DNA from 3 places in the Streptomyces sp. NPDC101393 genome. Region 2 is predicted to be linked to each of the others. Evidence: predicted binding sites of a transcription regulator. Region 2 holds the regulator's gene; each other region holds the start of a gene.

What was found. The regulator HrcA, encoded in region 2, represses chaperone genes, less so after heat shock. The targets are predictions, from matches to a motif close to TTNGCACTCNGNNNNNCNGAGTGCNAA.
Region 1: the regulator HrcA is predicted to act here: its motif matches at 7,701-7,727, upstream of groES (co-chaperone GroES).
Region 3: the regulator HrcA is predicted to act here: its motif matches at 6,165-6,191, upstream of groL (chaperonin GroEL).

Annotation. Positions count from the first base shown of each region.
Region 1 covers NZ_JBIWNU010000008.1:113,836-123,512, reverse strand. Annotated here, with positions in the region: gene ACIRQ7_RS25420 (ABC transporter substrate-binding protein) at 229-1,593, shown strand; gene ACIRQ7_RS25415 (carbohydrate ABC transporter permease) at 1,590-2,531, shown strand; gene ACIRQ7_RS25410 (carbohydrate ABC transporter permease) at 2,636-3,460, shown strand; gene ACIRQ7_RS25405 (hydroxyacid dehydrogenase) at 3,502-4,563, shown strand; gene ACIRQ7_RS25400 (ester cyclase) at 4,662-5,357, shown strand; gene groL (chaperonin GroEL) at 5,488-7,110, opposite strand; gene groES (co-chaperone GroES) at 7,246-7,554, opposite strand; gene ACIRQ7_RS25385 (FtsW/RodA/SpoVE family cell cycle protein) at 8,167-9,594, shown strand; gene ACIRQ7_RS25380 (polysaccharide deacetylase family protein) at 9,623-9,677, opposite strand, start outside.
Region 2 covers NZ_JBIWNU010000004.1:37,779-47,455, reverse strand. Annotated here, with positions in the region: gene ACIRQ7_RS13685 (16S rRNA (uracil(1498)-N(3))-methyltransferase) at 1-626, opposite strand, end outside; gene ACIRQ7_RS13680 (nitronate monooxygenase) at 623-1,711, opposite strand; gene dnaJ (molecular chaperone DnaJ) at 1,809-2,945, opposite strand; gene hrcA (heat-inducible transcriptional repressor HrcA) at 2,946-3,956, opposite strand; gene ACIRQ7_RS13665 (MBL fold metallo-hydrolase) at 4,173-4,907, shown strand; gene ACIRQ7_RS13660 (DUF3097 domain-containing protein) at 4,997-5,830, shown strand; gene ACIRQ7_RS13655 (Uma2 family endonuclease) at 5,808-6,386, opposite strand; gene hemW (radical SAM family heme chaperone HemW) at 6,486-7,718, opposite strand; gene ACIRQ7_RS13645 (SpoIIE family protein phosphatase) at 7,781-9,677, opposite strand, start outside.
Region 3 covers NZ_JBIWNU010000001.1:1,167,652-1,177,328, forward strand. Annotated here, with positions in the region: gene ACIRQ7_RS04980 (PTS transporter subunit EIIC) at 1-972, shown strand, start outside; gene ACIRQ7_RS04985 (alpha/beta fold hydrolase) at 1,158-2,042, shown strand; gene ACIRQ7_RS04990 (hypothetical protein) at 2,484-3,821, opposite strand; gene groL (chaperonin GroEL) at 4,391-6,016, opposite strand; gene ACIRQ7_RS05000 (cold-shock protein) at 6,342-6,548, opposite strand; gene ACIRQ7_RS05005 (MoaD/ThiS family protein) at 6,962-7,240, opposite strand; gene thrC (threonine synthase) at 7,337-8,626, opposite strand; SAM riboswitch class I at 8,644-8,804, opposite strand; gene ACIRQ7_RS05015 (glucosyl-3-phosphoglycerate synthase) at 8,974-9,677, shown strand, end outside.

The sequences.
Region 1 (9,677 bases), on a different contig from region 2:
CGGAGTCTTGAGGCAGCCGTGGGGCCCTGAGGCGGTCGTGGGCCCCTGAGACGCGCTCGGGGAACGCTCACCATTTGTTCGTTTTTCGATCATTCAATCGTTCGCTCTTGACTTCGCTCAGTACGGGCCCAAGGATCGCGGCCATCGCCCCGCCCCGACGTCACCGCCGCTCTCCCTTCGTCAGGTCGCCAGGTCGCCATCCCAGGAGTCGTGTCAGGAGCCGTGTCCATGAGTCGTGTCATGAGCAGTGCCAAGCGCCGCGTCAAGAAGCGCACCCTCACGCGCAGTTGGGGCCGGAGGTCCCTCGCGCTGGCCGGCACCGCGACCGCCCTCGCCGTACTGGCGGGCTGCGGCGGCGGGGGCGGGAGTGACGCCGGAGACGGCGGGCCCGTCACGATCACGTACTGGGGCTGGACGAAGGGCACCGAGCAGACCGTCGACCGGTTCAACGCCACCCACGACGACATCACGGTGAAGTACGAGGAGATACCCGCGGGCGGCGCCGGCGGCTACGCGAAGATCTCGAACGCGGTGAAGGCGGGCAACGCCCCCGACCTCGTCAGCATCGAATACCCCTCGCTGCCGGAGTTCGTCAGCCAGGGCGCCCTCAAGGACATCAGCCCGTACGTCACCGGCGCTCTGAAGAAGAAGCTGCTGCCGCAGGCGGTGGAGCTGACCACGCTCGGCGGCAGGAACTGGGCGGTGCCCTTCGACGCGGCGCCGCAGATGTACTACTACCGCAAGGACTTCTTCGACCGGCACAAGATCAAGGTGCCGGAGACCTGGGCGGACTTCCGGACCGCGGCGGCCGCCGCGAAGAAGGCCGACCCGAAAGCGCGGATCGGCACCTTCTTCCCGGACGACCCCACCACCTTCGAGGCGATGGTCTGGCAGGCCGGCGCCCGGTGGTTCGCGACCCAGGGCGACGCCTGGAAGGTCGACACCGGCGACCCGGCCACCAAGAAGGTCACCGCCTACTGGCAGGGCCTGCTCGACGACGGTCTGATCAACAGCGCCACCTCCTTCAGCCCCGGCTGGACCCACGCCCTCAAGGCGGGCGACACCGTCGGCTACCTCGGCGCCTCCTGGGGCGCGGGCGTCCTGAAGGGACTCGTACCCGACCAGAGCGGCAAGTGGGCCGCCGCCCCGATGCCGACCTGGGACGGGAAGCCCGCCGGCGGCATGCTCGGCGGCTCCACCTGGGCGGTCACCAAGAACAGCGAACAGGCCGCTGCGGCGGTGAAGTTCGCGACCTGGATGTCCACCTCACCGGATGCGGTGAAGGCCCGGCTCTCCTCCGGCGAATCCAGCGCCTACCCTGCCGCGAAGGCACTCCGGCCGGTCGCGAAGAAGGCGTTCGACGCCCGCTTCTACGGTGACCTGGACCTGTTCGGCCTCTTCGACCGCTCCGCCGCCGCCATCGGGCAGCACTGGGCATGGGGGCCCACCGGCGGCACCACCAACGCCGCCCTCAAGGACGCCTTCGGCACGGCGGCCGACGGCGACGGCACCCTCGCCGATGCCGTGCGGGCCGCCGAGGACGCGACGGTGCGGGAGATGCACAAGCGCGGGCTGAAGGTCGCCGGGCGGTGAGCGCCAAGTCCCGTGCCGTATCGGTCCTGCTGGCGCCGTTCTTCGTGGTGTTCACCGTGGCGATGGTGCTGCCCATCGGCTACGCGCTGTGGCTGAGCCTCTTCACCGAACAGCAGTCGGGGCTCGGCTTCGGCGGCACCGAAACGGTCTTCACCGGTCTCGGCAACTACCTCACCGCGCTCGGCGACCGCACCTTCCGCGACGGCTTCCTCGTCCTGGTCGGCTACTGCGCCTGCTACATCCCGCTGCTGCTGGCCGGCGGTCTCGCCCTCGCACTGCTGCTGGACTCGGCGCTGGCGCGGGCCCGGCGCTTCTTCCAGCTGGCGCTCTTCCTGCCGCACGCCGTGCCCGGCATCATCGCCGCGCTGATCTGGGTCTACCTCTACACCCCGCAACTCAGCCCGGTGGTCGGCGCATTGCGGAGCGGCGGCCTGGACTTCTCCTTCCTCTCGCCGTCCGGCGCACTGCCCGCCGTCGTCAATATCGCGCTGTGGGAGTGGCTCGGCTACAACATGGTCATCTTCTACGCCGCCCTCCAGGCCATCGACCGTTCGGTGATCGAGGCCGCGACGGTGGACGGCGCGGGCGCCTGGCGGATCGCCACCGGCATCAAGATCCCGCTGATCCGCTCGTCCGTGGTGATGGTGGCCCTCTTCACCGTGATCGGCTCGCTCCAGCTCTTCACCGAACCACTGATCATCAACCAGGCGTCGTCCGCCGCGCTCAGCTCCTCCTGGACGCCGAACATGTACGCCTACACCGCGGCCTTCACCCGCAACGACTACGGGCTGGCGGCCGCCGCGTCCGTCCTCCTCGCGCTCGTCGCCGCGGCGCTGTCCTTCGCCGTCACCCGCCTCGCGCAGCGCGCTCCACGGCCGCGGACCCGGCCGCGGACCGGACCGCGGCCCCACCCCCGGAAGAAGGTCAGGCCGACGTGACGGACACCGACACCTCCGCTCTCGCCCCGGCGGCCACCGGCACCGCACGACGGCCCTCCCGCCACCCCGTACGCGCCGCCGCCCGCCCCTCCCGCAGCCGCTGGCTGTCCCGGACCGCCGTCAACGGCACGCTCGTGCTCGCCGTCCTCTACACGCTCTTCCCCCTCGCCTGGCTGGTCACCGCCGCCACCAAGGACGCCGGCGGGCTGCTCGCCGGCGACGCCTTCACCTTCGACGGCTTCGATCTCGGCGGCAATCTCTCCCGGCTGGCGTCCTTCCACGACGGCATCTACTTCCGGTGGTACGCCAACAGCCTGCTCTACGCGGGCGGTGGCGCCCTGCTCTCCGCGCTGATCTCGGTGGCGGCCGGCTATGCCTTCCACACCTACGAATTCCCCGGCAAGGAGCGGCTGTTCGGTGTCGTGCTGCTCGGGGTGCTGGTGCCCACCACCGCGCTCGCCCTGCCGCTCTATCTGCTCGCGAGCCGGACCGGCCTGGTCAACACCTACTGGGCGGTGCTGATACCCGTCCTCGCGCACCCCTTCGGGGTCTACCTCGCCCGGGTCTTCAGCGCCGGCTACCTGCCCGCCGAGGCCGTCGAAGCCGCGCGTATGGACGGCGCGAGCGAGCTGCGGATCTTCTGGTCCATCGGCCTGCGCATGGTCATGCCCGGCGCGGTGACCATCTTCCTCTTCCAGTTCACCGCCATCTGGAACAACTTCTTCCTCCCCCTGGTCATGCTTTCCGACCCACACCTCTTCCCGCTCAGCCTCGGGCTGTACGCATGGAACAGCAACACCCACGCCGAGCCGTCCTACTACCCTCTCGTCGTCACCGGCTCGCTCCTCGCCGTCATCCCGCTGATCATCGCCTTCGTCGCCCTCCAGCGGCACTGGAAGGCCGGCCTCGCCGCCGGCAGCGTCAAATGACGGCCAATGTCGGGCGGCCGCGAAGGAGTTCCGGTACCACCATGCACCCCACCACTGACAGTCCCCTCGGACCTGCGGAGATCCCGCCCACCAGGCCCTCCCTGCTGCTCGCCATGGGCCCCGGTGTCGCCGACCGGCTGCTCGCCGACCATCACCACACCCGCCTCACGACGCTCACCCGTACCGACTCCCGCCGCGTCGCCCACGAGCTGGCCGACCCCGCACCGGAGATCGCCGCCGCACTCGCCGACGCCGAGGTGCTGCTCACCTGCTGGGGCGCCCCGCAGCTCACCGCCCAGGTGCTGAAGGCGGCCCCCCGGCTGCGCGCCGTCGTCCACGCCGCCGGTTCCGTCAAACACCACATCACCGACGCCTGCTGGGAACGCGGCATCACGGTCACCTCGGCCGCCGCCGCCAACGCCCTGCCGGTCGCCGAATACACCCTCGCCGCGATCCTCTTCGCCAACAAACGGGTGCTGCACGCGGCCCACCGCTACCGCACGCTGCGCGACCGCCCGTACGACTGGCAGCGGGAGTGGGAGGGCTCCGGCAACTACGGCCGTACCGTCGGCGTCATCGGCGCCTCCCGCATCGGCCGCCGCCTCATCGCCCTGCTGCGCCCCTTCGACCTGCGGATCCTGCTGTACGACCCGTACGTGGACGCCACCGAGGCCGCCCGGCTGGGCGCGACGCGGGTCCCCCTGGACGCCCTCTGCGCCGACAGCGACATCGTCACCGTGCACGCCCCGCAGCTCCCCGCCACCCACCATCTGCTCGGCGCCCGCGAGCTGGCCCTGATGCCCGATGGCGCGACCCTCATCAACACCGCACGCGGCTCGCTCGTCGACGAGTCGGCCCTGCTCCCCGAGCTGACCACCGGCCGCCTCAACGCGGTCCTGGACGTGACGGATCCCGAACTCCCGCCCGCCGATTCGCCGTTGTACGACCTGCCGAACGTGCTGCTCACCCCGCACATCGCGGGTTCGCTCGGCGGCGAACTGCACCGGATGGCCGACCTGGCGCTGGACGAGGTGGAGCGGTTCGCCACCGGCCGCCCGTTCGCCGATCCGGTCCTCCCCGGGGCGCTGCACCATTCGGCCTGACACTTCCGGGCGGGCACACCGACCGCAGGGTGGACATTCCTCGCTAAACTGGCCTTATCCCCTCCTTCACGAGGCCCGCACGCGACGCGGGAGGCGCCATGAAATTCGTACAAGTGATCGATTTCAAGACCGATCAGATCGACGGCATGAACCAGCTCATGGACAAGTGGATGGAGCAGACCAAGGGCAGGCGGAGCGCCACCCACAGCGTCGTCGGCAAGGACCGTTCCGACAGTTCGCACTTCGTCGAGATCGTCGACTTCCCGTCGCACGAAGAGGCGATGAAGAATTCCCGCCTCCCGGAGACCGGCCAGATCTTCCAGGAGATGGTGGCGCTCTGCGATGGCGCGCCCTCCTTCACCGACCTCGACGTGGTCCGCGACGAACAGCTCAACACCGCCGCCGCGCGCCGCTTCTTCGGCGAGATCGCCGTCGACGGCAACCTCGACGCCATCGACGAGCTGTTCGCGCCCGACTACCGGGACCACGACATCAGCAAGGACGTGGACGCCACGATCGGCTCCGCCGAGATCCGCAAGGACGTGACCGGCTGGCGCGGCGCCTTCGACTTCACCTTCACCATCAACCGCCAGATCTCCGAGGGTGACGACGTCGTGACGCTGTGGTCCTGGACCGGCACGCACCGGGGTGAGTTCATGGGCATCGCCGCCACCGGCAAGCGCTGCACCATGACCGGCACCACGGTCTTCCGCTTCCGCGACGGAAGGATCCAGGAAGGCTGGTGGCACTACGACATCATGCAGATCATGCGGACGCTCGGCGTGCTGCGCTGACCACGGCACGACGCCGCGCGGGCGGCCGCACCACGCAAAACGCCCCTGCCCCGCCGCAGAACCGCGGCAGGACAGGGGCGTCTTGACGACGCGCGATGTCGCTACGCGAGCGACATCATGCGGAGCGTGGTCAGTGGCTGTGGCCGTGACCGTGGCCCGCGTCGGCCTCTTCCTCGGCCGGCTTCTCGACGACCAGGGTCTCGGTCGTGAGCAGCAGCGACGCGATGGACGCGGCGTTCTCCAGGGCGGAGCGGGTGACCTTGACCGGGTCGATGACGCCGGCCTTGACCAGGTCGCCGTACTCGCCGGTGGCGGCGTTGAAGCCCTGGCCCTTGTCCTGCTCGGCGACCTTCGCGGTGATGACGTAGCCCTCAAGGCCGGCGTTCTCCGCGATCCAGCGCAGCGGCTCGACGACGGCGCGACGGACGACGGCGACACCGGTGGCCTCGTCGCCCTCCTTGCCGAGGGAGCCCTCCAGCACCTTGGCGGCGTGCACCAGAGCGGAGCCACCACCGGAGACGATGCCCTCCTCGACCGCGGCGCGGGTCGCGGAGATGGCGTCCTCCAGACGGTGCTTCTTCTCCTTGAGCTCGACCTCGGTGGCCGCACCCACACGGATGACGCAGACGCCACCGGCGAGCTTGGCGAGGCGCTCCTGGAGCTTCTCGCGGTCCCAGTCCGAGTCCGTGGACTCGATCTCGGCCTTGATCTGGTTGACGCGGCCGAGGACGTCCTCGGACTTGCCGCCACCGTCGACGACGGTGGTGTCGTCCTTGGTGACCGTCACGCGGCGGGCGGTGCCGAGCACGTCGAGACCGGCCTGGTCGAGCTTGAGGCCGACCTCTTCGGCGATGACGGTCGCACCGGTGAGGGTGGCCATGTCGCCGAGCATCGCCTTGCGGCGGTCACCGAAGCCGGGGGCCTTGACGGCCACGGCGTTGAAGGTGCCACGGATCTTGTTGACGACCAGGGTCGACAGGGCCTCGCCCTCGACGTCCTCGGCGATGATCAGCAGCGGCTTGGAGGAGCCGGCCTGGATGACCTTCTCCAGCAGCGGCAGCAGGTCCTGGATCGAACCGATCTTGCCCTGGTGGATCAGGATGTACGGGTCGTCGAGGACGGCCTCCATACGCTCCTGGTCGGTCACCATGTACGGCGACAGGTAGCCCTTGTCGAAGGCCATGCCCTCGGTGAAGTCCAGCTCCAGACCGAAGGTGTTGGACTCCTCGACGGTGATGACACCGTCCTTGCCGACCTTGTCCATCGCCTCGGCGATGAGCTCGCCGACCTGCTTGTCCTGCGCGGACAGGCCGGCCACGGCAGCGATGTCGGACTTGTCGTCGATCGGGCGGGCGGTCGCGAGGAGCTCCTCGGACACGGCCTTCACGGCGGCGTCGATGCCCTTCTTCAGGGCGGCCGGGGAGGCGCCGGCGGCGACGTTGCGCAGGCCCTCGCGGACCAGCGCCTGGGCCAGCACGGTGGCGGTGGTGGTGCCGTCACCCGCGATGTCGTTGGTCTTGGTCGCCACCTCCTTGACGAGCTGGGCGCCGAGGTTCTCGTACGGGTCGTCGACCTCTACCTCACGGGCGATGGTGACGCCGTCGTTGGTGATGGTCGGGGCACCGAACTTCTTGTCGATGACGACGTTGCGGCCCTTGGGGCCGATCGTCACCTTGACGGTGTCGGCAAGCTTGTTCACGCCGCGCTCGAGGGCGCGACGGGCGTCCTCGTCGAACTTCAGGATCTTCGCCATGGGTTGCTTCAAGTCCTCTCGTTGCGATCCTCGGCCACGCAGCGGTGGCCGCTATCGCTCAAACGAACTGCGCCCCTGCCCCGGGTTGTTTAGACGCGGGAACCAGGGGCGCAGATCTAGGCAATTCTGGGTGAATTACTTCTCGACGATCGCGAGAACGTCGCGAGCCGAGAGGACGAGGTACTCCTCGCCGTTGTACTTCACCTCGGTGCCGCCGTACTTGCTGTAGAGCACGACGTCGCCGACGGTGACGTCGAGCGGAAGACGGTTGCCGTCCTCGAAGCGACCCGGGCCCACGGCCAGGACGACGCCCTCCTGGGGCTTCTCCTTGGCAGTGTCCGGGATGACCAGGCCAGAGGCCGTGGTCTGCTCGGCGTCGAGCGGCTGGACCACAATGCGGTCCTCGAGCGGCTTGATGGCAACCTTGGTGCTGGCGGTCGTCACGATCCGACCTCCCCCTTCGGAGATCTCACGGGGTTAACTGTCTGGGGTGGCGACCAGGAGGAACCGTCGTCGCGGGTGCCGGAACAGCCCGTCGCCGTGTTTAGCACTCCCCTGCGGAGAGTGCCAACGCCGAGACTATGACGCGGTTAGCACTCGGTCAAGCGGAGTGCCAGGTGTGGCGTTGCCGGGTCCCCCGCGGCCGTCCGCCCCGCCGCGTCTCGTCCGTTGTTCTTCCCCGCCTGACGGCGGGGCGGGGATGGTTGTGGGCCGGGCGCCCTCGGTGTGCTTGGTGGGTGCGGTGCCGGGCCCCCGGGACTGCGTCCCTGCGGCCCGGCCCCTCCCGTAAGCCGTGCGCCCGCCCCTGGTGGGGGTGAGGAAAGGCGGAGGGGCGACGGTGGTCCCGTACCCGTCGGCCCGTTCCTGTCCTTCCCCCCTCGCCTGGGCCGGAGAGCCGACAACGTGGGGCAAAGAGCACACCCGCCCCGCAACCGTGCCTACCCCCCAGCCGTCTACCTTGCCGACTGTTGTGGCGAAGGCCGGAGGAATTGCGTGCGGGGACTGACGAGCGCCACCCGGGGTGGCGGGGCGCCGGAGAGCGATGCCGAGCGCACGATGACGTTCGCCGCCCTGGCCCGTGCGCCGGACCGGCGCCGGACCGAGGCCTGGCTGCTCGTGCTCAGCGTCCTGATCACGGTCTTCGGCTACGCCTGCACCGGCCTGTCGATGACCGGGCAACTGCCGGGCGGACTGTCCGGGTTCGCGGTGAGCATGTTCTTCGTGGCGCTGGTCCCGCACCTCGTCGTACGCCGCTTCGCGCCGCGCGCCGACCCGTTGATCCTGCCGCTGGCCACCCTGCTGACCGGCATCGGCCTGGTCCTGCTGCACCGGCTGGACATGACCTACGCCGTGACGCCGCGGCTGAGCATCGCCGAGGCGGCCAGCGGACAGCTGGTGTGGACCGTGATCGGGGTGGCCGCCTGCATCGTGATCCTCATGGTGCTGCGCGATCACCGGATACTGCAGCGCTACATCTATCTGACGATGGTGGTCGCGCTGGTGCTGCTGATGGCTCCGGCGTTCTTCGGTGCCGATAGGTACGGCGCCAAGCGCTGGATCCTGCTCGGGCCGCTGTCGCTGCAGCCGGGCGAGTTCGTGAAGATCATGATCTCGGTGTTCTTCGCGGGCTATCTCACCGTCAACCGCGATGCGCTCGCGCTGTCCGGGCGCCGGGTGATGGGCGTCCAGCTGCCGCCGGGACGGCAGCTCGCACCGATCTTCACGATCTGGGTCATCAGCCTGCTGGTGCTGGTCTTCGAACGCGACCTGGGCACCTCACTGATCTTCTTCGGCGTCTTCGTGATCATGCTCTACATGGCCACCGAGCGCACCAGTTGGGTGATCTGCGGACTCGCGATGGCCGCGGTCGGGGCGGCCGTGGTCGGCTCCACCGAACCGCACGTCAAGGGCCGGATCATGGCCTGGCTGCACCCCATGGACATCTTTCTGCCCCCGTCCGAACGCCCGCCGGGGCTGATCTCCGACCAGGCCGCGCAGGCGCTGTTCAGCTTCGGCAGCGGCGGCATCGGCGGCAGCGGTCTGGGCCAGGGACACCCGGAGCTGGTCGGTTTCGCGGGGAACAGCGACTTCATCCTCACGACCGTCGGGGAGGAACTGGGCCTGGCGGGGGTGATGGCCGTACTGCTGCTGTACGTACTGCTCGCCCAGCGGGGGCTGCGGGTGGGGCTGACCGCCCGCGACCCGTTCGGCAAGCTGCTGGCGGTCGGGCTGGCCGGGGCGCTGCTGCTCCAGGTGTTCGTCGTCTCGGGTGGTGTGACGGGGCTGATCCCGCTCACCGGCAAGGCGCTGCCGTTCCTCGCGAAGGGCGGTTCGTCGCTCGTCGCGAACTGGGTGATGGTGGCGCTGCTGCTGCGGATCAGCGACAGCGCGCAGCGGCGCCGGGAGCCGGTGGCCGCGGGGAGCGGCCGGCCCTCGCGGCGGCACCGCGGACACCGCGAGCCGGCACCCGGGCCGGCGGCATGAAGCCCGGGGCGCCGGCCGCGGCCCGCCCTCAGACGTAGTCCTCCAGCCGGGCGATGGCGAAGCCCTGTTCGGTGGCCGTACGC
Region 2 (9,677 bases):
GCCAGCTCCTCCGGCGAAACGCCGCCCTCGGGACCGACGACGAGCACGATGCGGCCGGCGGCGGGGAGTTCGGCGGTGGCGAGCGGGGCGCTGCCCTCCTCGTGGAGGACGGCGGCGAAGTCGGCGTCCGCGAGCAGCGCCGCGACCTGCTTGGTCGTCAGCGGGTCGGCCACCTCGGGAAAGGTCAGCCGACGCGACTGTTTGCCCGCCTCACGGGCCGTGGCCCGCCATTTGGCCAGCGACTTCGCGGCCCGCTCACCCTTCCACTGGGTGACGCAACGCGCCGCCTGCCAGGGGACGATGGCATCGACGCCGGTCTCGGTCATCGTCTCGACGGCCAGCTCACCCCGGTCACCCTTGGGCAAGGCCTGGACGACGGTGATCAGCGGGGCCGCCGGGTCCTCGGTCCGCACCTCGGTCACCGAGACCGTCAGCCGGTCCTTGCCCTCGACGGCCGCGACCGTGCCCCGCGCACCGGACCCGCCGCCGTCCGTCAGCACGACCTCCTCGCCGACCCGCAGCCGGCGCACGGACACCGCGTGCCGCCCCTCGGGGCCGTCCAGGATCAGCGTGCCGCCGGCCCGGACGTCCGCGAGCGAATCGACGAGGAAGACCGGCGCGGTCATGACGCGGCCCCGGGACGGCTCAACGCCGCGCGCGCCGCGTCGAGTTCGGCCACCAGCACCTCGACCAGCTGCCCGGCCGGCAGCTCACGCGCCATGCGGTGCCCCTGTCCGGCCCACAGCGCCATGCCCTGGGCGTCGCCCGCCTTGGCCGCGGCCTTGCGCAGTCCGGAGGTGAGGTGGTGGACGGCCGGGTAGGCGGCCGGGGCGTACGGGCCGTGCTCGCGCAGGAATCGGTTGACCAGGCCGCGGGCCGGCCGCCCGGAGAACGCCCGGGTCAGTTCGGTACGGGTGAACAGCGGGTTGGTCAGCGCCTGCTTGTGCAGGGTGTTGGCACCCGACTCGGGAGTGACCAGGAAGGCCGTGCCGAGCTGCGCCATGGAGGCGCCCGCCGCCAGCACGGCGGCGATCTGCGCACCGCGCATCAGCCCGCCGGCCGCGATGATCGGGATCTGCACGGCCTCGTAGACCTGCGCGACCAGCGAGAGCAGCCCGATACCGGCGCCGGTGCCGTCGGCCTGCGGGTCGTCGCGATGGGTGCTCTGGTGGCCGCCGGCCTCGATGCCCTGGACGCAGACCGCGTCCGCGCCGGACCACTGCGCGGCCTGCGCCTCGGCCGCGGTGGTGACGGTCACGACGGTGTAGGTGCCGACCGCGGCGAACGCGTCGAGGACCGCGCGGGAGGGGCAGCCGAAGGCGAACGAGACGACCGGCACCGGGTCGTCCCGCAGGATCGCCAGCTTGGCCTCGTAGCCGTCATCGACGCCGCCGTACGGGTCGATCTCGCCGAGCGGGGTCTCGTACCAGGTCGATTCGCCGGCCAGCTGCTCGCGGTAGACCTCGACGGCGGCGACATCGGCGAGCGTGGGCTGCGGCATGAAGAGGTTCACGCCGAAGGGCCGGTCGGTCAGCCCACGCAGCTGTTTGATCTCCTGATACATGCCGTCGGCGGTTTTGTAGCCGGCGGCGAGGAAGCCGAGACCGCCGGCTTCGCTGACGGCGGCGGCGAGCTCCGGACGCGCGGAGCCGCCCGCCATCGGGGCCTGCACGATCGGGTAGCGGCAAAGATCGGTCAGCGCGGTGGGCATGACCACATCGTGTCACGTCCACTGTCACACCCCGAACCGGGTCCGCGCCGGTCCCGGGGTCTCCCCCGGAACCGGCGCGGACTCGAACAGCTACGGACTACCGCCCGTTGAAGGCATCCTTCAGCCGCGAGAAAAGCCCTTGCTGCCCCGGCTGAAAGGTGCCCGTGGGGCGTTCTTCACCCCGGAGCTTTGCCAGCCGCCGCAGCAACTCTTCCTGCTCGGGATCGAGCTTGGAGGGGGTCTGCACCTCAACGTGGACGATCAGGTCGCCCCGGCCGCCGCCGCGCAGATGGGTCACGCCGCGTTGGTGCAGCGGGATCGACTGACCGGACTGGGTGCCGGGCCGTACGTCGATCTCCTCCACCCCGTCGAGCGTCTCCAGCGGGCACTTGGTGCCCAGCGCGGCCGCCGTCATCGGGATGGTCACCGTGCAGTGCAGGTCGTCACCGCGGCGTTGGAAGACCGGGTGCGCGACCTCGTGGATCTCGACGTAGAGGTCACCGGCGGGGCCGCCGCCGGGGCCGACCTCGCCCTCGCCCGCGAGCTGGATCCGGGTGCCGTTGTCGACACCGGCCGGGATCTTGACCGTGAGGGTGCGCCGGGAGCGGATGCGTCCGTCGCCCGCGCACTCCGGGCACGGCGTCGGGACGACGGTCCCGAAGCCCTGGCACTGCGGGCAGGGCCGCGAGGTCATGACCTGGCCCAGGAAGGACCGGGTGACCTGCGAGACCTCGCCGCGGCCGCGGCACATGTCGCAGGTCTGCGCCGAGGTGCCCGGCGCGGCGCCCTCGCCGCTGCATGTGGTGCAGACCACGGCGGTGTCGACCTGGATGTCCTTGGTCGTGCCGAATGCCGCTTCGTTGAGCTCGATGTCCAGCCGGATCATGGCGTCCTGGCCGCGGCGGGTGCGCGAGCGCGGTCCGCGCTGCGACGCCGTGCCGAAGAAGGCGTCCATGATGTCGGAGAAGTTGCCGAAGCCCGCGCCGAAGCCGCCGGCTCCCTGGCCGCCGCCCGCCTGCGAGAGGGGGTCGCCGCCGAGGTCGTAGACCTGCTTCTTCTGCGGGTCGGACAACACCTCGTAAGCGGCGTTGATTTCCTTGAAGCGTTCCTGAGTCTTGGGATCAGGGTTGACGTCCGGGTGGAGCTCACGCGCCAACCGCCGGAATGCCTTCTTGATCTCGTCCTGCGAAGCGTCGCGGCGCACGCCGAGTACGGCGTAGTAGTCCGTGGCCACTTACGACTCCGCCAGGATCTGTCCGACGTAACGTGCCACTGCGCGTACCGCTCCCATCGTTCCGGGGTAGTCCATGCGGGTCGGTCCGACCACGCCGAGTTTGGCGACTGCCTCGTCGCCCGAACCGTAGCCGACCGCGACGACCGATGTGGACGCCAGGCCTTCATGAGCATTCTCATGCCCGATACGTACGGTCATGCCCGAGTCCTCGCCGAGCAGCTTGAGCAGCACCACGTGCTCCTCAAGGGCCTCCAGCACCGGCCGGATGGTCAGTGGGAAGTCGTGCCCGAAGCGCGTGAGATTGGCGGTGCCGCCAATGACCAGCCGCTCTTCGGTCTCCTCCACCAGAGTCTCCAGCAACACCGACAGCACTGTCGAGACCGTGCCGCGGTCCTCCTGCTCGAAGGATTCCGGGAGATCCTGCACCAGTTGCGGCACATCCGCGAACCGGCGCCCCACGACACGGCTGTTGAGCCGCGCCCGCAGGTCCGCCAGGGACGTCTCGCCGAACGGCGCCTCGCAGTCCACCAGCCGCTGCTCGACCCGCCCCGTGTCGGTGATCAGCACCAGCATCAGCCGGGCCGGGGCCAGCGACAGCAGCTCGACATGACGGACCGTGGACCGCGTCAGGGACGGGTACTGCACGACCGCCACCTGCCGGGTCAGCTGCGCCAGCAGCCGGACCGTGCGGCCCACCACGTCGTCGAGGTCGACGGCGCCGTCCAGGAAATTCTGGATGGCCCGCCGCTCCGGCGAGGACAGCGGCTTCACGCCGGCCAGCTTGTCGACGAACAGGCGGTAGCCCTTGTCGGTGGGGATCCGCCCGGCGCTGGTGTGCGGCTGGGCGATGAATCCCTCGTCCTCCAGGACCGCCATGTCATTACGGACCGTGGCCGGGGAGACCCCGAGCTGGTGGCGCTCGGTGAGCGCCTTGGAGCCGACCGGCTCCTCCGTCCCGACATAGTCCTGGACGATGGCGCGCAGCACTTCGAGCCTGCGTTCGCTGAGCATCCCGCGCACCTCCACTCCGGCCGTCCTGCCGATTCGTCTCGCGTTCGTCCTGCCTGGCACTCACACGGGCCGAGTGCCAAACACTGAGCCAGTGTACGGCCGGGTAGCACGGGCACGTAAAGGGCGGCTGATCGGCGGCCGTCCCGGCGCGGGCGCCTTGACCGGGTTCGGTGTATCTGCCGGGCAACGCTATCGCGATGGAGCTAGCGTCTCGGTATGCACAGTGGATGGGAAGAGGCCGGTTGGGAACGGCTCGGTGACGGTGTGGCCAGGCGGCGGATGCCCGGCTGGGACGAAACGGTCGGCGTCATCACCGGGTCCGCCGGCGTGATGATCGTCGACACCGGTGCGACGCTGCGCGACGGCGCGGATCTGCGCCGCGCGATCCGCGGCGTGGTGGGCAGAGAAGTGACACATGTCGCTCTTACCCACCCGCATTTCGATCATGTGCTGGGCACCGCCGCCTTCGCGGGCGTCGAGGTCTTCGGCGCGGCCGGTCTCGACGAGCTGCTGCTGCGCGAGCGGGACGCGCTGCGACTGTCCGCGGTGCGGCACGGCGTCGACCCGGACGCGGCCGCGGAGGCCGCCGACCTGCTGGTCCGCCCGCACCACCTCGTGCACGGTGAGCTGACCGTCGATCTCGGCGGCCGCTCGGTGCTGCTCGCCAATGTCGGCCCCGGTCACACCGCCCACGACATGGCCGTCCTGGTGCCGGGCCGGCACGGCGCCGCCGAGATCGTCTTCTGCGGCGATCTCGTCGAGGAGTCCGGTGAGCCGCAGGCCGGCCGGGACGCGCAGCCGCTGCGGTGGCCGGGGGCGCTGGACCGGCTGCTGACACTCGGCGGGGAGGACGCGGTGTACGTACCGGGGCACGGCGCCGCGGTGAATGCCCGTTTCGTCCGTGAGCAACGCGACGCCCTGGCCGCCCGCTTCGGCGTGTCCCCCGCCTGAGCGCGGCCGTCCCCTTATCTTCCGTCCCGTCCCCTGCCCGTCCCGTCCTCCCGGCGCCGCCGTCGGTCACAGAACAGGTCCCGTTCCCCATGCAGAGCAAGCGCTACAGCCCCGACCTCACCCCGTCCTGGAAGAAGCAGCGCCCCGCACCCGAGGTGCCGGCCGATCCCGATCTGGTGGTCGAGGAGGTGGTGACGGGCTTCTGCGGCGCCGTCATCAGCTGCGAGAAGTCGTCACAGGGGCCGACGGTCACCCTGGAGGACCGCTTCGGCAAGCTGCGGGTCTTCCCCATGGAACCGCGAGGCTTCCTGCTGGAGGGCAAGGTCGTCACGCTCGTACGCCCCCGGAGCACGCCCGCCGCCAGCGCCCCGGCGCGTACGGCGTCCGGCTCGCTCGCCGTCCCCGGTGCCCGTGCCCGGGTGGCGCGGGCCGGCCGCATCTATGTCGAGGGCCGGCACGACGCCGAGCTGGTCGAGCGGGTCTGGGGCGACGACCTGCGCATCGAGGGTGTCGTCGTGGAATACCTGGAGGGCATCGACGATCTGCCGTCGATCGTCCGCGGCTTCTCGCCCGGCCCGGACGCGCGCCTCGGGGTCCTCGTCGACCACCTGGTGCCCGGCTCCAAGGAGTCCCGGATCGCGGCCGAGGTCACGGACCCGGATCTGCTGGTCGTGGGGCACCCGTACATCGACGTCTGGGAGGCGGTGAAGCCGTCCTCCGTCGGGATCCCCGCCTGGCCGACGGTGCCGCGCGGCCAGGACTGGAAGACGGGCGTCTGCCGGGCTCTGGGCTGGCCGGAGAACACCGGCGCCGCCTGGCAGCGGATCCTGTCCTGCGTCCGCTCCTACAAGGACATCGAACCGGCCCTGCTGGGGCGGGTCGAGGAGCTGATCGACTTCGTCACGGCCGGCGGTGCGGCCTGACGCCGGGGAGGATGCCGAAGTCGCCGGTGTCCAGCTCGATGCCGAGCAGGTCCAGCGGCACACGGTCGCCGAACTTGGTGATCCGCTGCACCGTGTAGTCGGCCTCGTCGCCGCCGCCGACAGGCTCGGTGAGCAGCACGCAGTGGGCCACGATGGGGTCGATGATCAGGTACGCGGGCACCTTGCCCGCGGCGTAGATCGAGCGCTTGATGCCGTAGTCGCGGTCCACGCTGGTCTTGGAGACGACTTCCACGAGCACCGTGACCACCGCGGACGGCAGGAGGCGCCCGGACTCCGGCCCGGCGTCCCGTTCCAGCACCACGAGATCGGGAACCGGTTCGCTCTGCTCGCTCAGGATGTCGATGTCCTGGGTCTGAAGGCGTTCCCACTTCTGACGCGGGATCTGATCCATGACCTCCTGCACGATCCGGTTATGGACCAGATCCGGCCCCGCCACCATCACAATTTCCCCCCGGAGGAGCTCAATCTTCACGCCCTCGGGAACCTCAATGGTCTCGAAGAGCTCCCTCATCCGGCGTTCGTCCACAGCGGTCATCTCCATGGTTTCGCTTACCGTCGCCGTGTTGGGCGGCCCGGCCAGGGGGAGCCTAGGCAGGTTCGGAGGCCCGTCGCATCGGTTCACTCATTCGGTGACTCAGTCCACCAGATCCCGCACCACGGCGTCAGCCAGCAGCCGTCCCCGGAGTGTCAGAACGGCCCGGCCGGCCTCGTACGGGCCCGCCTCCAGCAGCCCGTCGGCCAGGGCACGCGCCGCCGCACGCGCCCCGTCCGGGGCGAGCAGGTCCAGCGGGCAGCCGTCGGCCAGCCGCAGTTCCAGCAGGATGCGCTCGACGCGGCGGTCCTCGGCGGGGAGGATCTCGCGGCCCGCGCCCGGGGAGCGGCCCTCGGTCAGGGCCTGGGCGTAGGCGCCGGGGTGCTTGACGTTCCACCAGCGCACGCCGCCGACATGGCTGTGCGCGCCCGGTCCGGCGCCCCACCAGTCGGCGCCGGTCCAGTACAGCTCGTTGTGGCGGCAGCGGGCGGCCTCCGTGGTGGCCCAGTTGGAGACCTCGTACCAGGTGAAGCCGGCGGCGGCGAGGCGTTCGTCGGCGATGAGGTAGCGGTCGGCGTGCACGTCGTCGTCGGTCATCGGGACCTCGCCGCGGCGGATCCGGCGGGCCAGCTGGGTGCCCTCCTCGACGATCAGGGCGTACGCCGAGATGTGGTCGGGTCCGGCGCCGAGCGCCGCGTCCAGGGTGGCGCGCCAGTCGTCGTCGCTCTCGCCCGGGGTGCCGTAGATCAGGTCGAGGTTGACGTGGTCGAATCCGGCCGCGCGGGCCTCCGCCACACAGGCCTCGGGGCGGCCGGGGGTGTGCGTGCGGTCGAGGATCTTCAGGACGTGCTGCCGGGCGCTCTGCATGCCGAAGGAGACGCGGTTGAAGCCGCCTTCGCGCAGCTCGGTGAGGTAGCGCGGGTCGACGGATTCCGGGTTGGCCTCGGTGGTGATCTCGGCATGCGGGGCGAGGCCGAATTCGTCCCGGATGGCGGCGAGCATCTTCGCCAGATCGGCGGCGGGCAGCAGGGTCGGGGTGCCGCCGCCGACGAAGACGGTCTCGACGGGCCGCGGGTCGTCGCCGAGGACCTTGCGGGCCAGCCGGATCTCCTCGACGAGAGTGTCGGCGTAGTTGTCGCGGGAGGCCAGGGCGCCGCCGGAGCCGCGCAGCTCGTTGGCGGTGTAGGTGTTGAAGTCGCAGTAGCCGCAGCGGGTGGCGCAGTACGGGACATGCAGATAGAAGCCGAGGGGCCGCCCGGCCGCCCCCGTCAGCGCATGACCGGGCAGCGCCCCGTCCTCGGGCATCGGCTCACCATCAGGCAGTGCGGAAGGCATGAGGACCATTGTCCGTCATGGCGGGGCGGGGTCGGGCCGCGCGGCCGGGCCGGGGGCGGTGGCTACGGTTTCCGGTCGGCCGCCTGCAGGACCAGCAGCGCCAGATCGTCGTCCGGCGGGGTGAGGGCGAAGGCGTGCACGGTTTCGCGGATGTGTTCCGCGATGGCGGTGGCGGCCAGTCCTTTGCAGGCGGCGAGGGCCGTGGCCAGGCCGTCCTCGTCGTCGAACTGGCTGCGGCCGGAGCGGCGCTCGGTCACCCCGTCGGTCACGCACAGCAGCGTCTCCCCGGGGCAGAGGTCGAACGACTCGCTTTCGTACGCCGCGTCCTCGACGACTCCCAGCAGCATCTGCGGTGCCGCGACGACCCGGACCGCGCCGTCCGCGCCGAGCACCAGGGGCAGCGGGTGGCCGGCGCTGGCGAGGGTGCAGCGGGCACCGCCGGAGCCGCCGGCGTACGGCACGATCTCGCCGTAGAGGAGGGACAGAAAGCGGGCCTGTTCGCCCTCGTCGCGGATCTCGACCGGTGACTCGGCGCCCGCACCGGCCGCGGCCACCGCCGCGGCGACCGCGGCGACGGAGTCCGCGGCCTCCCGGGCCATGGTCTTGTTGAGCCGGTCGAGGACCTCGGCGACTCCGAAACCGTCCCGGGCCAGCAGCCGCAGGACGGGCCGGGCCAGGCCGGTCACCGCGGCGGCCTCGGGGCCGCTGCCGCAGACATCGCCCAGGGCGAAGCACCAGCGGCCGTCGCCGGCGTCGAAGAGGTCCCAGAAGTCGCCGCCCGCCCAGGCGCCCTCGCGCGGTTCGTAGACCACCGCCGACTCGACGCCCGGCACCTGCGCACGGCCCCTCGGCAGCAGCCTGCGCTGCAGGACCTGGCTGATGCGTTCCTGCCGGCTGTAGGCACGGGCGGTGGCGACGGCGCGGGCGACCCGGCGGCACAGGTCCTCGACGAGGCCGACGACCTCGTCGGGGAAGCGCAGCAGGCCGCTCCGGCCGAGCACCAGGGTGCCGAGGTGGCGGCCGCCGGCGATCAGCGGGCAGGCCAGGGAGGCGCCGCCGGGGCCGTAGCCGCCCGGTTCCTGCGGCCAGGGCCAGGGGACGGCGGTGGCGGCGTTGCGCAGCGCCCCACCGGGGTCGCGGACGTTCAGGACCGGCGGGTCCTTCTCCAGGGCGGCGCGCAGCGAGTCGATGCGGCTCTCGGAGTAGTGCCAGACGCGGGCGAGCCGCTGCGCCCCGTCGTCGGTGCCGAGGCCGCGGCCGGGCGCCCCGCCGTCGCCGTCGTACAGCCACACCGCGCACCAGTCGGCGAGCCGCGGGACGGTCAGCTGGGCGGCGAGGGAGGCGACCTGGTCGGCGTCGAGCTGTCCGGAGAGGAGGTCGGAGGCCTCGGCGAGGAAGGACAGTGCGCCCTGGTTGATCCAGTCGGCGTCGGAGTGCGGCCCGGCGGGCCGGCGCGGCGCCGGGGCGAGGAGTTCGGCGGCGCGCAGTCCGCGCTGCAGCATCTGGTTGTCGAAGACGTCCTCGGGCTCGGGCCGGCCCGCGGAGCCGCTGACGAGCAGCCGGAACCACACGGTCTTCATGGTGCGGCGGTAGGTGACGCCCCAGGATGCGGCGACCGCGCCGACCAACTGCAGGCCGTGGCCGCCGCTTTCGGAGGCCGGGCCGTCCTCGCGGCCGCGCACCGGCCGGGCCGGGTGGTGGTCGGAGACCTCGATGACGACGCCGGGAACCCCGTCGTCGAAGTCCGGGTCCGTACCGGATCCGCCGGTCTCCGGCGTGGCCGCCCGCCCGTCGCCCGCCTCCAGCCGGCAGCGCAGTTCGACGGTGGTGCCGGCGTGCACCACGGCGTTGGTGACCAACTCGCTGACCAGCAGCACCGCTTCGTCCGCGAGCCGCTCGGTGAGGTCCTCGGCGCCGGGCAGCCGCCGGGCACTCCAGTCGGCGAACGCGGTCCGGACG
Region 3 (9,677 bases), on a different contig from region 2:
GTCTTTCCGGGCGTCGCGAACATCACCGCCTTCGGCCAGAAGCTCGCGCCCGGCCAGGGCGGCGTTCTCGGTGCGCTGGCCGCCGCGCTCCTCGCCGTCCAGGTGGAGAGATGGTGCCGAAAGCGGGTGCCCGAGGCGCTGGACGTCCTCGTCACCCCGACCCTCACGATCCTCGTCACGGGCCTGGTCACCCTCTTCGGCCTGATGTACGCCGCGGGCGAGGTCTCCACCGCGATCGGTACGGCCGCCAACTGGCTGCTCGCCCATGGCGGCGCGTTCGCCGGCTTCGTCCTCGGTGGACTCTTCCTGCCCCTGGTGATGCTGGGCCTGCACCAGGCCCTGATCCCCATCCACACCACCCTCATCGAGCAGCAGGGCTACACCGTCCTGCTCCCCATCCTCGCCATGGCGGGCGCCGGCCAGGTCGGCGCGGCCATCGCCGTGTACCTCCGCCTCCCTCGCAACGGCTCGATCCGTACGACGATCAAGTCCGCGCTTCCCGCCGGGTTCCTGGGCGTCGGCGAGCCACTGATCTACGGCGTCTCGCTGCCCCTCGGCCGCCCGTTCATCACCGCGTGCATCGGTGGCGCCTTCGGCGGCGGCTTCGTGGGCCTGTTCAACCAGCTCGGCAACTCCGTCGGCTCCACCACCATCGGCCCGTCCGGCTGGGCCCTGTTCCCGCTGGTCAAGGGCAATCAGGGGATCGGCACCACCCTCGTCATCTACGCCCTCGGCCTCGCCGTCGGCTATCTGGCCGGCTTCCTCGCCACGTACTTCTTCGGCTTCAGCAAGCAGATGCTCACCGAGCTCAACTCCGCACCGGACACCACAGCTCCGGACGCCACAGCTCCGGCCACCGCCCCCGCCACGGCCCCGACCGACCCGGCGGCCCCCGGCCTCACCCCCGGCGCCGGCCGGCCCGTTCCCGCCACCGATCCATCCACCGCCACCAAGCAATCCACCGACGCCTGACCCCACCGGCGGTGGGGGGGCGCCCACCGGACTCCCCCCACCGCCCGTGCCCGCTACCGCCCTCACCCATCACGATGCGCGATCGGAGCCTTCGCACACTGCCTGTTGGTCGCGCGCCCCTCACCCGGTGAACTGGTCCCAGCCAGCGCCTCTCCCGGAGGCAGCCGCGTCAAGGAGCGCCCACCATGCCGTACGCCCAGATCAACGGAACCGAGCTGTACTACGAGGACCACGGAACCCCTCCCGCCACCCCCACCGGCTCACCGGCCCCCGCCAACTCCCCTGCCCCTCCCCACTCTCCCGCCCCCACCGCCCTGTTCCTGCACGGCTGGGGCACCAGCGCCCACGCCTGGGACGCCCAGACGGCCGGCCTCGCCCCCGACTTCCGCGTGGTCACCGTCGACTGGCGCGGCTGCGGCCGTTCCGCCCACCCCGCCACCGGAAACACCGTCGCCGACAACGTCGCCGACATCCTCGCCCTGATCGACGCCCTGTCGCTGGACCGCCCGGTCCTCGTGGGCAGTTCGATGGGCGCCACCTTCGCCCTCGAAGCCGCACTCCAGGCCCCTGACCGCATCGCCGGCGTGGTGTCGGTCGACGGCTCCGGCTACTGGCCGCTGGAAGGCATGGCCGGCCAACTCGCCGAGCTGCGTACGCGCCTCGCCACCGACCGCGCCGCGACACTGGCCGCCTGGGTGCCCACCTGGTTCGGCCCCGCCGCCTCCCCCGAGCTGATCGACGGCACCATCCGGCAGACCCTCGCCTCGGGGACCCACATCGACGCGTTGTTCGCGGAGGGCGCCCTGCCCGACCCCCGCCACACCCTGGGCGGCCTCACCGTCCCCGCGCTCTTCCTCCACGGCGACCTCGACCACATTCCCGCCGAGGTCTCCCGCGCTCTCGCCAACCTCGCCCCGCAGGGCGAGTTCCACCTCCTGGAGAACACCGGCCACATGCCGCACCAGGAACGCCCCGCCCAGGTCAACGCTCTCCTCCGCACCGCCCTCCGCCAGATGTCCCCCGGACGGCATTCCAGCCGTAACGCCCCTCCCGGCAACCTGCCGGCCTGACTCCCTTCCGCCGCCCCGTCCCACAGCGCGTCGCAAGGTCCGGCCGGCCGTAGGGTCCCCTGCGCGCCACCCCACCCATGGGCGGCCGGGGCCGACGCATCGGCCAACTACCGGGCCGTACCGGGATTGCGCCGCCCCGACCTCACCGGCGGCCCGATCACCGCGCTCGCACGGGGCAGGGACCCGCACGGCGCGCGTCATCGACATCCCCGGCCCTCTCGGTATCACCCTGAGGACGGAGAAGCTCAAGGACTACGCCCACTGACCGAAGCCGACAGCCCCAACACCAGCCCCAGCCCCAGCCCCAGCCCCAGCCCCAACACCGTGGTCCCCTGAAGCCGCCGCCGGGGCAGTCCCCCCTCCCCCCCCCCGCTTCTCCGACCGAGCCGTCGGCCCCGGATCCCAGCACCCGGGGCCGACGGCCGGTCGGCTCGCGGCGGCTCAGCGCACCAGGCGCTCCAGCAGCCAGTTGGCGAGCGTCGGGGAGACATTGCTGTGCGGGGTGTTCTCCGAGTCGGTCTGGAACTGGTCGAGGGCGCTCCGCTCGGGCGGGAGCTCGGAGATGTCCGTGTTCAGGTCGATGGACCACGCGACCGGGTCGTAGTCGAGGGCGACCGCGCTGACCGTCGGGACGAAGCAGGCGTCCCGGAAGTCGTCACTGATCTTGACCTTGAGAGCATCCGCGACCAGACCGTACGAGGCGAGGGTGCCGCCGGGCGCGCCGTCGAAAGGCGGCACGTTCGTGGTGGTGGAGCGGCGCACCTCAAGGCCCAGGTGCATACCGCCGATACGCTGCTGGTCACCGGCGGGCTGGAAGCGGGCCGTGGCACTCGCCACGATCGCCTTCCAGTCGAAGGCCACCTCGCCCGGGGGCAGCTTCCGGCCGGTCCCCTGCCCGTTGCCGTTGGCGACGCCGATCTTGAGGGGCCGCTGCGGCCAGTGCCCGAGGTCCGCCAGCTCCCTCAGGAACTCCTCGCGCAGCGGGCTGGCGGTGGCCACCGGGCCCGAGTACTTGGCGTTCTCCACCCAGCCCCACAGCAGCTGCTGGGCGGCGGGGCTGCGGATCAGCTCGGCCTGCTTGGGCTGGTCGGGCTTGGACGGCGTCAGCGCCTCGAAGAAGTACGCCATCTGCTGGAGGACGAGCGGGATCCAGGCACCCTGGTGCGGCGAGTCCCAGGAGACGTAGGTCGCGGTCTGGTGGTCGATGCCCTCCCGCTCCATCGAGGCCAGGGCGTAGCGGGTGACCAGGCCGCCCATGCTCACCCCGCCGACGGTCAGCGGTTCGTTGCCCTGCCGCTCCTCGATGGCGCGCAGGACACAGCTCGTGGCCACTCCGGCGTTGGCCTGGATGTAGGTGTGCCGCTTGTCGAAGCCGAGCAGGATGACGTCCTGACCGGCGGCGAGCAGCTGGTCGAGGAAGCCCTCCTTGCCGGGCTCGTAGGGTGCGTTGAAGTGGCTCCAGAGGCCCGGCAGATCGCTCGGGCCGTAGTTGAAGCCGTCGGCGAAGATGAAAGGCCGCTGGAGGCCTCGGTGGCCGGCCCCGTAGTAGACGGCAGCCGTTCCGGTGGCCTGCTCGCCCCGGTGGGGCGACGTGCCGGACAGTACCCACTCCACGTCCGGCTGCCGTGCCGTCCCGGCGGCCGCCGGGGCGGCGGGCGCGTCGGCGAACCAGACACGCGGGGGGACGGCCTGGGCGATTTCCGCCAGCTGCTCGGTGGAGGCGGCGGTGGCGCCCTCCACCAGGCTGGTGTCGACATCGATGCGGGCTTGCTGTGCCATCTCTGACCCTTCGAGGGAACCTTCGTGGGCCGCCTGATCGCGGCCGCACGGAAACTCGCGAACGCACGCACGAAGCAAGCCAGTTGCGGGGCACAAGACCCACGAAATCGGCACCTTTGCGGCGATCGAGGGGGAAACTACCCACAGAGATCACCCCAAATAACCGGATGGCTACATTCCGCTTAAAGCTGGCCGGATCGCATCACCGTCGACAAGGGTGCGCCGACGAGGGCGGCCCCGTCCTTCGCCTCGGCCCCGCCCCAGGCCCCCACCGAGGGCGCATGCCTGCCCGCCCACCTCGCCCGCCGCCACGGCGACGGTGCGCCCTCCCGCGATTTCCTCGGCCTGCGCGATCACCTCGGCCACGCCGTCGACGAAGCGGTACGACGCCTCGACATGCCGGCCGTCGGGCCTGGGTGGCCGGTGCGACACCACGACCACGCGGCCGCCCACCGGCTCACCCACACCGGCCCGCCCAACGCCCGAAGGCGGCACCCCTGGAAGGGGTACCGCCTTCGATACGTACTGCGTACTGCTGGGGCGCTATGGCCTGCCGATCCTCAGGAGGATCAGAAGTCCATGTCACCGCCGGGCATGCCGCCGCCGGCCGGGGCAGCGCCCGCCTTCTCCGGCTTGTCGGCGATGACGGCCTCGGTGGTGAGGAAGAGCGCCGCGATGGAGGCGGCGTTCTGCAGCGCGGAGCGCGTGACCTTGGCCGGGTCGATGATGCCTTCGGCGATCATGTCGACGTACTCACCGGTCGCGGCGTTCAGGCCGTGGCCGACGGTCAGGTTGCGCACCTTCTCCACCACGACGCCACCCTCAAGGCCGCCGTTGACGGAGATCTGCTTCAGCGGGGCCTCCAGGGCCAGCTTCACAGCGTTGGCGCCGGTCGCCTCGTCGCCCTCGAGGTCGAGCTTCTCGAAGACCGAGGAAGCCTGGAGCAGGGCCACGCCGCCGCCGGCGACGATGCCCTCCTCGACGGCCGCCTTCGCGTTGCGAACGGCGTCCTCGATGCGGTGCTTGCGCTCCTTGAGCTCGACCTCGGTGGCGGCACCGGCCTTGATGACGGCCACGCCGCCGGCCAGCTTCGCCAGACGCTCCTGGAGCTTCTCGCGGTCGTAGTCCGAGTCGCTGTTCTCGATCTCGGCGCGGATCTGGTTGACCCGGCCCTGAACCTGCTCGCTGTCACCGGCACCGTCGACGATGGTGGTCTCGTCCTTGGTGATGACGACCTTGCGGGCACGGCCCAGCAGGTCGACGCCGGCGTTCTCCAGCTTGAGGCCGACCTCCTCGGAGATGACGGTGCCACCGGTGAGGATGGCGATGTCGCCGAGCATGGCCTTGCGGCGGTCACCGAAGCCCGGGGCCTTGACGGCGACGGACTTGAAGGTGCCACGGATCTTGTTGACGACCAGGGTCGACAGGGCCTCGCCCTCGACGTCCTCGGCGATGATCAGCAGCGGCTTGCCGGACTGCATGACCTTCTCCAGGAGCGGCAGCAGGTCCTTGACGTTGCCGATCTTGGAGTTGACGATCAGGATGTACGGGTCGTCGAGCGACGACTCCATGCGCTCCATGTCGGTGGCGAAGTACGCCGAGATGTAGCCCTTGTCGAAGCGCATACCCTCGGTGAGTTCCAGCTCCAGACCGAAGGTCTGGGACTCCTCGACAGTGATGACGCCTTCCTTGCCGACCTTGTCCATCGCCTCGGCGATGAGCTCGCCGATCTGGGTGTCAGCGGCGGAGATGGAGGCGGTGGAGGCGATCTGCTCCTTGGTCTCCACATCCTTGGCCTGCTCCAGCAGGGCGGCGGAGACGGCCTCGACGGCCTTCTCGATGCCGCGCTTGAGGGCCATCGGGTTGGCGCCGGCGGCGACGTTGCGCAGGCCCTCGCGGACCAGCGCCTGCGCCAGGACGGTCGCGGTCGTCGTGCCGTCACCGGCGACGTCGTCCGTCTTCTTCGCGACCTCCTTGACCAGCTCGGCACCGATCTTCTCGTACGGGTCCTCGAGCTCGATCTCCTTGGCGATGGAAACACCATCGTTGGTGATCGTGGGGGCGCCCCACTTCTTCTCGAGGACGACGTTACGGCCCTTCGGGCCGAGGGTGACCTTGACGGCGTCGGCGAGCTGGTTCATCCCGCGCTCGAGACCGCGCCGTGCCTCCTCGTCGAACGCGATGATCTTTGCCATGTGAAGTGTCCTCCACGGACTGGGGTACCCCCGGACAGAGTCTGGGGGAGGGTGGATCGGACCGAGAGGCGCCCGCGACGGACGGCCTGCACACCGTGTGGTTCCTTGCCCCACGCGGCCCGCGGGCCTCACCGGCCCGGTCCAAGTTCTGTCACTCTCACTGGGAGAGTGCTAACGCAATGATTAGCACTCGACCCCGTCGAGTGCAAGCGCCTCACCCCGGTGACCACTACCCACCGGATCCCCACCGGATGCCCTCGGGACAGCGAAGGACCCGCACCCCGGAAGGGTGCGGGTCCTCACAAACGCTGCAGTCGGTCGGCGCTCAGCCGGCCGCCACCCGGACCATGTCCGCCTGCGGCCCCTTCTGGCCCTGCGAGATCTCGAATTCGACTCGCTGGCCCTCCTCAAGGGTGCGGTAACCGTCCATCTGGATCGCGCTGTAGTGGACGAAAACATCCGCACCACCGTCGACCGCGATGAAGCCGTACCCCTTCTCCGCGTTGAACCACTTGACGGTGCCCTGAGCCATGCCTAACTCCCCTATTACTGGCCCTTGCACAGGACCGCACTCCGCGGACCCGGGTCAGACCTCACCCCCCAGGAGGCCCGCGGGGTGTGCGCCGGAACGCGTCGACCGCCGCTGAATGTATCTGCACCACTGCCCAGCGCAACAGGTCAATCGGACGAGAAATCCGGGACCGGGGAATCCGCCCTTATCCCGCGAACTGCCGCTTTTCCAGGGCAAGTCGGGCCGGGCATAGGGTGCTTAGGTGACAAAAACCGCACACATTTTGGGCACAACTGACCGCAGTCTCAGAGGAGTTGGCCGCGAGGCGGAGTGGGATCAAGACGATGGTAGCGCCTTTCGCAACATGGAATTACCCCGTCCGCTTTGCCGTGGACGGGGTAATTCCAGTCAGACGAGAGACGAGATGGCGCGAATCAGCACCCTCCGGCAACCGCGGGAATGATCGAGATGCCCGCGCCGTCCGGCGTCGGCGTCTCCAGACCCTGCTCGAAGCGGACGTCGTCGTCATTGACGTACACGTTCACGAAGCGGCGCAGCTTGCCCGCGTCGTCGAGCACACGGGCCGCGATGCCCTGGTGGTTCTTCTCCAGGTCACCGATCACCTCGGAAAGGGTCGCGCCCTCGGCGACGACCTCGGCCTCGCCGCCGGTGTACGTGCGGAGGATGGTGGGGATCCGGACCTTGACGCTCATGGGTTCTGCCTTCCAGCGACTACGGAATACGACTGCGGGTTCGGGGGCGGCGTACGGAGGGCGTACGCCGGGCGCCGCGTACGGCTGCGCCGCGGCTCAGCCCAGGCCGGCCGCGCGGAACGCGTCCAGGCTCGGGCGGATGGTGGCCGTGGGCCCGGTGGTCGGGGCGACGGCGTCAAGCGTCTTGAGGCCGTCGCCGGTGTTCAGGATGACGGTGGTCAGGGACGGGTCGAGCAGGCCGTCCTCGATGAGCTTCTTGGTCACGCCGACGGTCACGCCGCCCGCGGTCTCCGCGAAGATCCCTTCCGTCCGGGCCAGCAGCTTGATCGCGTCCACGACCTGCTCGTCGTTCACATCCTCCACCGCACCGCCCGTACGGCGCGCGATGTCGAGGACGTACGGCCCGTCGGCCGGGTTGCCGATGGCCAGCGACTTGGCGATGGTGTTCGGCTTCTGCGGGCGCACCACGTCGTGACCGGCCTTGAAGGCCGTCGAGACCGGCGAGCAGCCCTCGGCCTGGGCACCGAAGATCTTGTACGGCTTGTCCTCGACGAGACCGAGCTGGATCAGCTCCTTGAGGCCCTTGTCGATCTTCGTGAGCTGCGAGCCGGAAGCGATCGGAATGACGATCTGGTCCGGCAGCTTCCAGCCCAGCTGCTCGCAGATCTCGTACGCCAGCGTCTTGGAGCCCTCGCCGTAGTAGGGGCGCAGGTTGACGTTGACGAAGCCCCAGCCCTCGCCGAGCGGGTCGCCGATGAGCTCCGAGCAGAAGCGGTTGACGTCGTCGTAGTTGCCCTCGATGCCGACCAGGTCGCCGCCGTAGACCGCGGCCATGACGACCTTGCCGGCCTCCAGGTCGTGCGGGATGAACACGCAGGACTTGAAGCCCGCCCGGCGCGCCGCGGCGCCGACCGCGCCGGCGAGGTTGCCGGTGGAGGAGCAGGACAGGGTGGTGAAGCCGAAGACGCGGGCCGCCTCGACGGCGATCGCGACGACGCGGTCCTTGAAGGAGTGCGTCGGGTTGCCGGAGTCGTCCTTGACGTACAGGCCGCCGCTGACGCCCAGCTCGCGGGCGAGGTTGTCGGCCTTGACGAGCTTGGTGAAGCCGGGGTTGATGTTGGGCTTGTCGGCCACGTCGGCGGGGACGGGCAGCAGCGGGGCGTAGCGCCAGATGTTGTCGGGGCCGGCCTCGATCTGCTTGCGAAGGACCTCGGGGTCGCCGCTCGGCAGCTCATAGGCGACTTCGAGCGGTCCGAAACACTCCTGGCACGCGAAGATCGGGCCGAGGTCGAAACGCTGCCCGCACTCGCGGCAGGAGAGCGCGACGGCGGGTCCCAACGCGACGGTGGGGGCGTTTTCGGTGGTTTCGGTGTGCTGCACAGCCATGAGAGGGAGGCCCTTTCTCCTCATCTTCCTCGCAGCGCATCTCGCCACGAGACGGATTTGGCACCTTCCCTAGCCGGGAGCCTCACGCGCGCGGGACGTCTGCGTCCTGGCGGCAAGACCGGCTGGAGGGTTGCCGGGGCTTCAACGGGCCGTTTCCCTCTGCCCCTCTGGATGAGCGGTATGGCGCTGGATCGAAACCCAGGCGTTTGTGGCGGTGACCCCGACATGCGACGGCCATCCGCGTTGTTCAAGACTGTAACCGAAGGCCCTGATGGTTGAGATAGTCGTCCGAACCGCGAGATGGATCACACGGCCGCTGATACGGCGGTCACCGAGGAGTCGTAGACGTGCTGGAAGAGGTGGAGCGCTGGCTGAGCAGCCGCTCCTGGTCCGCTGCCGACCGCCCGCTGGACCGGCTCCTGGACGCCAAGCGGCAAACCGGCCGGACGGTCAGTGTAGTGCTGCCCGCCCTCGACGAGGAGGCGACCGTCGGCGCGATCGTCACGGCGATCCGTGCCGGGCTGATGACCTCCGCGGCCCCGCTGGTCGACGAGCTGGTGGTGCTGGATTCGGGCTCCACGGACCGCACGGCCGAGGTCGCGGCGGCGGCCGGCGCACGGGTCGTCCACCGGGATGCCGTACTGCCGAGGCTGCCCGCCGTACCGGGCAAGGGCGAGGTCCTGTGGCGCTCCCTCCTGGCGACCACCGGCGACATCGTCTGCTTCATCGACGCCGATCTCCGCGAATTCTCGCCCTCCTTCGTGTCCGGCATCGTCGGCCCGCTGCTGACGGATCCGGACATCCAGTTCGTGAAGGCGATGTACGACCGGCCGCTGGAGCCCGGCTTCGACGGGTCCGCCGCGGGCTCCCCCGGCCAGGGCGGCCGGGTCACCGAGCTGGTCGCCCGCCCGCTGCTGAATCTGCACTGGCCGCAGCTGGCGGGCTTCGTGCAGCCCCTGGGCGGCGAGTACGCGGCCCGCCGCTCCCTCCTGGAGCGGCTGCCCTTCCCCGTCGGCTACGGCGTCGAGCTGGGCCTGCTCGTCGACGCGCT